DNA from 3 places in the Flavobacterium frigidum genome. Region 1 is predicted to be linked to each of the others. Evidence: riboswitches for the same ligand, from Rfam matches in the RefSeq annotation. Region 1 holds a riboswitch; each other region holds the start of a gene.
The links. A riboswitch is a leader RNA that binds a small molecule or an ion and turns the genes downstream of it on or off. The one in region 1 is predicted to bind S-adenosylmethionine.

Region 1 (3,285 bases):
TTGCTTTAAAAACGTGCGCTGAATGGCTTTAGTCATATTAAAAACCGATTTTAGATTTACATCCATGACGTTGTCAAAATCTTCTTCAGACATGCGCATCAACAAGTTATCTTTAGTAATTCCGGCGTTATTGATAAGTATATCAACAGTTCCAAATTCAGCTAAAACGGCATCTACAAAAGTTTGTGCTTCATTAAAATCAGCAGCATTAGATTGATATCCTTTGGCTTTAATACCTAAAGCATTCAATTCTTTTTCTAAAGCTTCCGCAGATTCTACTGATGAACTGTATGTAAAAGCAACATTTGCACCATGTTGAGCAAAAACTTCTGCAATTCCTTTTCCTATTCCACGACTTGCACCAGTAATAATGGCAACCTTTCCTTCTAGTAATTTCATATTCAAAAATTAGTTTATTTTTTATTTGAAGCTATTCCTGCTATCCATTACAATCTTTTCTATTTTTAAAGAAAAAATAGAAAAGGATTTTCATTGCTATCAGGGCTATAAGCGACTTGCCAAATATATACTATTTCCTTTTTTAAAAAAAATTTCACTTTCATTAAGCGTCATAAAATTACTTTATACATGAAAATAACGCCCTACTAGCTTATCCCAAAACGAACTGTAAATGGCAATCAGGGTAAAAACAAACAAAAATAAATGATACCAAGCATTACCAATCAAGTCAAAGAAATTCAATTTACCATTAGCGTAACTTAATATCAGTAATACTTGCGCTCCATAAGGTAGAACGCCTTGTATAACGCAAGAAAAAATATCTAAAATTGTGGCTGTTTTTCTTGGGTTAAGGTCATATTCATCATTAATTTCTTTGGCAATTGGTCCTGTGATTACAATAGAAACCGTATTATTAGCAATAGCTAAATTAGCAAAACCCACTAAGGTACCAATTCCTAGTTGAGCTGATTTTTTACTTTTGATTAATTTTTTAATTTGTACCAGTAAATACGTGATTCCTCCCGCCTTTTCTACTAATGCGGCTAAACCACCTGTAAGCATAGAAAGTAAAAAAATATCAGTCATGCTTGTAAATCCCTCATAACACTTTTGAGTAAATTCCATTATAGTAAATAAACCGCCCAGATAACCAATTATCCCTGCTAAAAGTGTTCCTATAATTAAAGTATAAAAAACGTTGATACCCACCACCGCTAGAACGATTACAACAATATAGGGCACAATTGCAATCCATGAAAAATCAGTTCTTGCAATAGCTACAGCAACAATATCAGAATTTAATCCTAAATAGAAAAATACTAAAATAGTTAATAGTGCCGCTGGAAAAGCAATAAACAAATTGATCTTAAATTTATCTTTCAAATCACATCCCAGCGATTGTGTGGCTTCAATCGTCGTATCTGAAATCATCGATAAATTATCCCCTAGCATAGACCCGCCTAATAAAGCTCCTGAAATTAAGGGCAAAGAGGCTCCGCTTTTATCTGCAAGCGAAACTGCGATAGGTCCAATAGCAACAATGGCTCCAACTGATGTTCCCGTAGCAGTAGATAAAAAGGAAGCGATCAAGAAAATCCCCAACGGAAAGTAAGCAACATCGATTGTATTGATGCCAAGATTCACTACCGCATCAACACCGCCCATTGCTTTACTTACCACTGCAAATGAACCAGCTAATAAATAAATCAAACACATAGTTATGATTTTACTATCACCACAACCAGCAATTAGAGTATCAATTTTTTCGTTTGTAGATGATTTATACAATAAAAATGCAGCTATTATTCCAATTAGAACTGCTACGGGCGAAGGAAAAGCATAAAAATCATTCAAAATGATTCCAGCTCCTAAAAACGTAAAAATAAAAACAAATAGCGGAATCAATGCAAAAGGATTCCCAGATTCTTTAGTAAATTTTGTCATAAAAATAATTTTAAATTAAGTGTTATAACGAAAAACAAACCTGTAGATGGTAATGTAAAAACAACATTTTTTCCAAAAGATATGGCTTATCGTTTTAGCACCTTGCTTGTTGTTGCAGGTTGCTATCCTATTGAAGGATTCGTGATAACGGGTGCAAAATTAATTAATTATTTACGAATAAATCAAATAATTATATTAAAAATAAGAATAACTAAAAAAAACGCTATCAAAACTGATAGCGTTAATATATAAAATATTGAAAAACAGTAACTAACTACTTAGAAAGCTACATTCCACCTTGGTAATCTTCCATTTTCATCAAGGAAGTTTTGTAAAACTTGTCCTTCTACGAATGTTGGGATTACTTTAGTTTTATCATTGAATGTCTCATACCAAACTACTTCAAGGGTACTAATATCCTCTATTTTCATTTGTGCTGGCCAAGAATATTTTCTTCCCGTTTTCGCAAATTGGTGTCCTTCTACGATTTTATCCTTCAGTCCACCATTTTTAATTTTCAAAGTTCCATTATTTTGAACAGTTCCAGTAGAACCAACCATAATTAGCTCTTTTTCATCACCTACTGAATACACTAAAAATACACCAGAACCTTCTGACGCGTTGCAAACTTCTGCTAAACTATCTTCTGTAGTAAATGAAAACTGATTGGTAACTTTGAATTTTTTTAACTCTTTGTACATATTATTTTATTTTTATTTGAATTGGCTGCCACAAAAAAATACCCCACAAAATCGTGAGGTTCATTAGAAACCATTCGTTTGTATTTGTTTTATTAGGATAACAACTAAAGAAAATGCTATATTTAATAAAGTGCAAAGGTATTTTTTTTAATTCTATTTATCATAAAAAAGCCTCACAAATTGTGAGGCTTTAATACTATTTAGAAAAAGCTTAGATTATCCTAAAACTTCTTTTACTTTTTTACCAATTTCAGCTGGAGAATCTACTACGTGAATCCCACAAGCTCTCATGATTTCTTTTTTAGCTTCGGCTGTGTCGTCAGATCCACCAACGATTGCACCTGCATGCCCCATGGTACGCCCCGGAGGAGCAGTAACTCCGGCGATGAAACCTACTACTGGCTTACGGTTTCCATCCGCTTTAATCCAATGAGCAGCATCAGCCTCTAATTGTCCACCAATTTCACCTATCATTACAATACATTCCGTTTCTGGATCATTCATTAACAATTCAACAGCTTCTTTTGTTGTTGTTCCAATAATTGGGTCTCCACCAATTCCAATTGCTGTAGTGATTCCTAAACCTTGTTTCACCACTTGGTCAGCTGCTTCGTACGTTAATGTTCCTGATTTAGAAACAATCCCTACAGTTCCTTTTTTGAAAACAAAACCTGGCATG
Region 2 (3,285 bases), on a different contig from region 1:
TTTTTATCAATTCACGCGTATCGGTAAAACGAGCTTCGATTCCTTTTCCTATGAGGATGGCCGTCAGTAATTTTGCCGAAAGCAATTCGCCTTTGGACAAAATTTGGTCTTTGATTTTTTTACTGTAATCGCCAATTAGACTTACGCCCTCGAACAATTTTTCTAAAATAATAAACTCCTCAGACAAATCAACAGCTTCATAAACATCTTGCTGGTAGGTTTTAAATTCTTCAAAAAGTGGTTTGTAACTTCCATTTTCAGAAGCAAGAGTTAAAATTTGCTCCAACTCATCCGTTGCATTGCCACGTGCCGAAACTACAATTGCAATTTTTTCGCCTTGATTTATTTTGTCTGTTATTATGGCAACCACCTTATTTAATCCGTCACCATTTGATAACGATTTACCTCCAAATTTTAATATTTTCATTGTGTTGTGTGTTTGTAGCTTTAGAAAATATCCTTAAGCAAATTGTGTAATTGTTTGTATTCTATCAAAAAAGCATCGTGTCCGTGAATGGAAACAATCTCTTGATAACTGACTTTTTTATTCTGTTTTTGTACTATTTCAAAAGTGGCTTTGTTTTCACTTGCTGTAAAAAACAAATCCGAATTGATGGCTATGATGTGAATTTCTGCTTCAACAGTTTCGATTGTATTTTCAAACGAAGACCTATTGCGAGTAATATCAATTGTTTTCAGTAATTGATTCATCATTTTGTAGGAAGCCAATTGAAAACGCTGCTGCAATTTTTCGCCATGATGCAACAACCAACTTTCAACATTAAAAATAGCTAACTCCTCATTAGTGGTTCGCTGAAATTTTGCTGCAAATGATTCTGGAGTTCTATAACACAACATCGCGTGTGTGCGGGCATCCTGAATGGGTTTAGATGAATTATTCAGAATTTGTTCTTGCAAAAAACAATTGGCAATAAGCCAATCGGTTGCTTTCCAATCGGTAGCTATTGGAATTAATATTTGGGTTATTGTTGGTTCTAATGCAACCATTTCCCAAGCAATTCCGCCACCTACAGAACCTCCAATAATGGCGTAGAGTTTTGCAACATCGAGCAATTGAATGCCTTTTATAAAAATTCTAGCAATGTCTCTTGCTGTAAAGTCAAGATAATTTTCAATTACAGCGCCATCAAATCCATTTCCAGGAACATTAAAAGCAAGTACGGTATATTTTATAGTATCAATAGTTTTGTTCACACCAATTAAATCATTCCACCAACCGTTATCGCCCACAACCTGTGAATTTCCGGTTAGCGCATGATTGACCAAAACGATGGGAGCAGTATGTAATGGCAACCCAAAAACTTGATAACTTAAGTTTAGAGCATCATAAATTGCACCTGACTCCGTGGTGAAATTGTATAATGTAATTGTTGTTGGTTTATTTTCCAATTTCAAATCTGTTATAATTAGGACTTGTGTTTGGAAATATTAGAAAGAAAGCTAGGTAGTAACTAGACAAATTCTTAGTGTTATCTTTCCACGATGAGCGTGGTAGAATGCAGCACCTTCTTCGATAAATCGAAGGGTTGCTAAGGCTTCATCGGGTCTAATCCCTCTGCCTTTCTTTATAACATTTCAATACAGTTGTGAACTTTATGTGTGCAAATTAAATACTAATTTAGTTAGCAAGCAAATTTTTATAAGCAATCTATTTTTTCTTATCCATTTAGAAAAAGAGATTTGTTTGTATTTTCTCCATTGTTATTTTGACGAGGCACCAGCTAACAAAACCATTTCACACCCCGCCAAAACAACAACATTAAAACTATTGCAAACCTCAACTTTAACAATAATAAATCAAGATTCTCTGCAAAAAAGCACCTCATTTTGATACGAATACCTTGCGACAAATAATAAACTACATGACACAATTCATTTTAATACATCCATTTTTTAATTTCAATCCTGAATGAATTAGTGTATCGAAAATATCCATACAACTTACTTTACATTTTAAAATCAAAAGTTCTAAAAGAGAAAAACCCTTTTAGAGGCTAATCCAAAAGGGCATTCAAGTTATCCTATAACTTATACTTTTGGGATTAGCAGTCCAAAATCAATAAAATGGCACCAGAACAAAATAATTTTTTGTCAAAATATGTTCTTGTGATTTCAAATATTTGGTAATGCATATTTGTTTTAAATTTATGGTATTCTGAAATTTTGTTCAAAAAAAAACTTCCCTTTTTAGTGGGAAGTTATTGCTTTATAATTTTATTGAAATTATACAATATAACACCCAGAGGAGAACTCCTCTTCATCTTTATACATATTGCACATATTCATTTTCATGTTTCATTGATTTGATTATCAAATATCTAAATTAGTTTTTAAAAAAACAAACCCCTTTTTAAAATAAATTCAAAAAAGATTTTTGAATTCACTATTCTAAAAAAGATTTAACTACAAAAAAAAATGAAGTTTAATTTGCAATTCAAAATGGTTTCATACCTTTGCACCCGAATATTAGAGGAAAAATTTGAACTGATTGCAACCTCTTCATAATGATACTGATTCATTATGAGTACTGATCTATTTTCAGTAGAAAAAAATGCTAAAGCAGAAACGCTCCTTTAGTCCTTTTCAGCAATTATTTTTTCTCGCTTAATTTTAAAACAAAAGTACTTATGGCCTATTTATTTACGTCAGAATCTGTAAGCGAAGGACATCCAGACAAAATTGCAGATCAAATTTCAGACGCATTAATTGATAATTTTTTGGCATTTGATGCCGATTCTAAAGTAGCATGTGAAACTTTAGTGACAACAGGTCAAGTGATATTGGCAGGTGAAGTAAAATCAAATACCTATTTAGATGTACAACAAATCGCTCGTGATGTAATCAGAAAAATTGGTTATACCAAAAGCGAATATATGTTTGAAGCCAATTCTTGCGGTATTCTTTCAGCTATTCACGAACAATCTGCTGATATTAACCAAGGTGTTGATAGGGCAAATCCAGAAGAGCAAGGTGCTGGAGATCAAGGTATGATGTTTGGTTATGCTACTAATGAAACTGAAAATTACATGCCATTGGCACTTGATTTGTCTCATAAATTATTACAAGAATTAGCGATTTTAAGACGTGAAAATAACGAAATTACGTATTTACGTCCTGATGCTAAATCTCAAGTAACTTTAGAATATAGCGATGATAACAAACCTACGCGTATTGATGCGATTGTAATTTCAACACAGCACGATGATTTTGATGAAGAAGCAACAATGCTTGCTAAAATCAAAAAAGATATCGTTGAAATTTTGA
Region 3 (3,285 bases), on a different contig from region 1:
TATTTAAGTTTTCAATTTTGGAGATATAATTATGGCCTAAATACAATTTAGTTAATTGTGACTGATTTTCTAAACAATCTATTTTTGATATCTTATTATTACTCATCCATAATTCTTTCAAACTAACAAGGTTTTCTAAACCTTCTAACTTACATATTTGATTGTCAGATAAATATAATTCTTCAAGATTTCTTAAATCATCTAAACCCTCTATTTTAGTGATTTCATTATTAAACAAATACAAAACTTTTAACTTTCTCAGATTTTGTAAGTTTTCAATCTTTTTTATTTTATTATTAAATAACGTAATTTCATTCAAATTTATATTTGAATCAAGCCCTTCAATTTTTTCAATATTATTACTATCAAGACTAATAAATCGAAGTTTTGTTAATTTCCCTAACCCTTCTATTTTAGTAATTTGATTTTCATCCAGAATTAAATTAATTAACTCGGTAAAACTTTCAAAACCTTGTATTTTGTTTATTTTATTTCTCCGTAGATTTAATCCAATTACATTTCTATTGATATCTAATAAATACCTATTATTATTATCTATCGAATTTATATGTCCTTCAGTGTGTTCCTCAATTGTAATCTTATAAATTTTCTCAAGTCTTAAAATTTCTTTCGGCTTACTTGTAGTTTTAACATTAAAAAAAAACTTTAAATATTTCAATATGTTCATCTTTCTTATTCTTTAATATATTTATGGTATAAAAATATTTAAATCTTCATAATTTAAGTAAAATCATTAACATTTTCAGTTAAAACTACATCACCGCAGTCGAAACCCTCGGTTTGTATTCCTTGGCGATATCGGCAATTAACTTGATGTGTGCCGGTGTTGTTCCGCAACACCCGCCTATAATGTTTACTAAATTATCATCGAGATATTCTTTGATAAAAGCTTGCATTTGTTCCGGTGTTTCATCGTATTCACCAAAAGCGTTAGGCAATCCTGCATTAGGATGCGCAGATACGTTGAAAACTGTGTTTTGTGCAAGCGTTTTCAAATAGGGTTTCAATAAATCGGCACCAAGTGCGCAATTGAAACCTACACTCAACAATGGTATGTGCGATACCGAAACTAAGAAAGCCTCTACCGTTTGTCCCGAAAGTGTTCTGCCAGAAGCATCGGTTATCGTTCCTGAAACCATAATAGGAATATCAAGATTGCGTTCGTCTTTTACTTCTTCAATGGCAAAAAGCGCGGCTTTGGCATTTAAGGTATCAAAAATAGTTTCTACCAAAAGTAAATCGCAACCGCCATCCATAAGCGCTTCTACTTGTTGCTTGTACGCGATGCGCAAATCATCAAAAGTTACGGCTCTGTATCCTGGATCGTTTACATCTGGTGACATGCTTGCTGTTCTGTTCGTAGGACCAATGGAACCCGCTACAAAACGAGGTTTGTCTGGATTTTTGGCGGTAAATTCATCAGCTACTTCACGGGCCAATTTCGCCGACTCATAGTTCAATTCATACACATATTCTTCAAGATGGTAATCAGCCATACCGATGGTGGTTCCTGAGAAGGTATTGGTTTCAACAATATCAGCTCCAGCGTCAAAATAAGCGGCATGAACGTCTTTTATTGCTTGTGGTTGAGTGAGCGACAATAAATCGTTGTTTCCTTTTAGCGAATGCGGAAAATCCTTGAAACGTTCTCCTCTAAAATCTTCTTCGGAGAAATTGTACCGTTGCAACATAGTTCCCATAGCTCCATCAAGGATGAGTATGTTTTTTGTAATGGCTTCGTGAATGCTTGACATAACTTTTTATTTCTTGTAAATCACAATTTGAAATGGTGATTTTTACTTTTGATTACTATTTCCAAAAGTTCCCAGATTTTTCTTTTTAGCCCTGATGGTAGCGGCATCCTTTTTATTCGCCTTTTTTCGGCGAATAAAAAGATATAGCGTACAGCAGGAACGATAATGACTGAAAAGCGCCATTAATCTGCTCTAAAAAAAATCGATACGTTGTCAAGAAAAGGTTTGAGAAATACTGTAGAAGTATTCTTGTGTTATCTATCTTTGATACTGGTTGTATAAAGTAGAATGTAGCACCTTCTTTAAAAAATAAAGGGTTGCTAAGGTTTCATTGGGTCTTTCCCTCCGCCTTTCGTGATAACTTTCAATAAATATAGGAACACTGCAAAGAAAAGACAAAGCGCTAACAATTGCAAGTTTTTTTTTAAAGTTTCTAGCGGAGTTTGTTGCAAAACGTTTAAATACAAAGGTTCTTAATTGCAAAGATTTTAATCAACCTTCGCAACCTAGAACCTTTGTATCTCAGCACCTTTTTAGACTATGGCTTTCACTACAGCTTTTGGAGCTTCTTTACGTGTACCATCAAAACCATCTACGCCAGAAACAGTAGTATATTTCAAAACATAACGCTTGCCTGGATTAATGATTTGGTACGCTGCCTGACACATTAAAGTGGCTTCGTGGAATCCGCAAAGAATCAATTTCAGTTTCCCCGGATAGGTATTTACGTCACCGATGGCGAATATTCCCGGAATATTGGTTTGGTAATCCAAAGAATTATTGACTTTTATGGCATTTTTTTCGATTTCCAATCCCCAGTCGCCGATAGGACCTAACTTTGGCGTAAGACCAAAAAGCGGAATAAAATAATCGGTTTCGATGGTGCGTTGTGCGCCGTTTTCCTCGACTACAACCGCTTCAAGATGTTCTGCACCTTTCAATCCCACAACTTCTCCCGGAGTAATCATTTTTATTTTACCAGAATTTTTCAATTCCTGAACTTTTTCTACAGAATCTAAAGCACCACGAAACTCGTTGCGACGGTGAATCAAAGTTACTTCTGAAGCTACATTAGACAAGAATATACTCCAATCTAGCGCCGAATCGCCACCTCCAGCGATTACTACTTTTTTATCTCTGAATTTTTCTGGATTTTTAATGAAATACTTGATTCCTTTGTCCTCGTAAAATTCGATATCCTCAATCAATGGTTTTCTTGGTTCAAAACTTCCAAGTCCACCTGCGATAGCAATGACAGGAGCATGGAATTTTTTACCTTTGTTTGAAGTTACGATAAACGTACCATCTTCTTGTTTTTCTATTGTTTCGGCACGTTCTCCCAAGGTAAATCCCGGTTCGAACTGCTTAATTTGCTCCATTAAATTATCTACTAAATCGCCAGCCAATACTTCTGGAAATCCAGGAATATCATAAATAGGTTTTTTAGGATACAACTCAGATAACTGTCCGCCTGCTTGTGGTAAGGCATCTAGAATATGGCATTTTAATT

Region 2: linked by a shared signal. The riboswitch ahead of ACNQGB_RS06190 (alpha/beta fold hydrolase) and the one ahead of ACNQGB_RS11165 (Na+/H+ antiporter NhaC family protein) in region 1 are both predicted to bind S-adenosylmethionine.
Region 3: linked by a shared signal. The riboswitch ahead of ACNQGB_RS06255 (homocysteine S-methyltransferase family protein) and the one ahead of ACNQGB_RS11165 (Na+/H+ antiporter NhaC family protein) in region 1 are both predicted to bind S-adenosylmethionine.

The regions. Positions count from the first base shown of each region.
Region 1 covers NZ_JBLVPT020000010.1:81,793-85,077, reverse strand. The annotation lists gene fabG (3-oxoacyl-[acyl-carrier-protein] reductase) at 1-399, opposite strand, end outside; gene ACNQGB_RS11165 (Na+/H+ antiporter NhaC family protein) at 583-1,905, opposite strand; SAM-I-IV-variant riboswitch at 1,962-2,058, opposite strand; gene ACNQGB_RS11160 (hypothetical protein) at 2,184-2,606, opposite strand; gene sucD (succinate--CoA ligase subunit alpha) at 2,823-3,285, opposite strand, start outside.
Region 2 covers NZ_JBLVPT020000003.1:227,791-231,075, reverse strand. The annotation lists gene thrA (bifunctional aspartate kinase/homoserine dehydrogenase I) at 1-427, opposite strand, end outside; gene ACNQGB_RS06190 (alpha/beta fold hydrolase) at 448-1,410, opposite strand; SAM riboswitch class I at 1,488-1,595, opposite strand; gene metK (methionine adenosyltransferase) at 2,649-3,285, shown strand, end outside.
Region 3 covers NZ_JBLVPT020000003.1:243,438-246,722, reverse strand. The annotation lists gene ACNQGB_RS06260 (leucine-rich repeat protein) at 1-688, opposite strand, end outside; gene ACNQGB_RS06255 (homocysteine S-methyltransferase family protein) at 774-1,775, opposite strand; SAM riboswitch class I at 2,027-2,139, opposite strand; gene ACNQGB_RS06250 (NAD(P)/FAD-dependent oxidoreductase) at 2,309-3,285, opposite strand, start outside.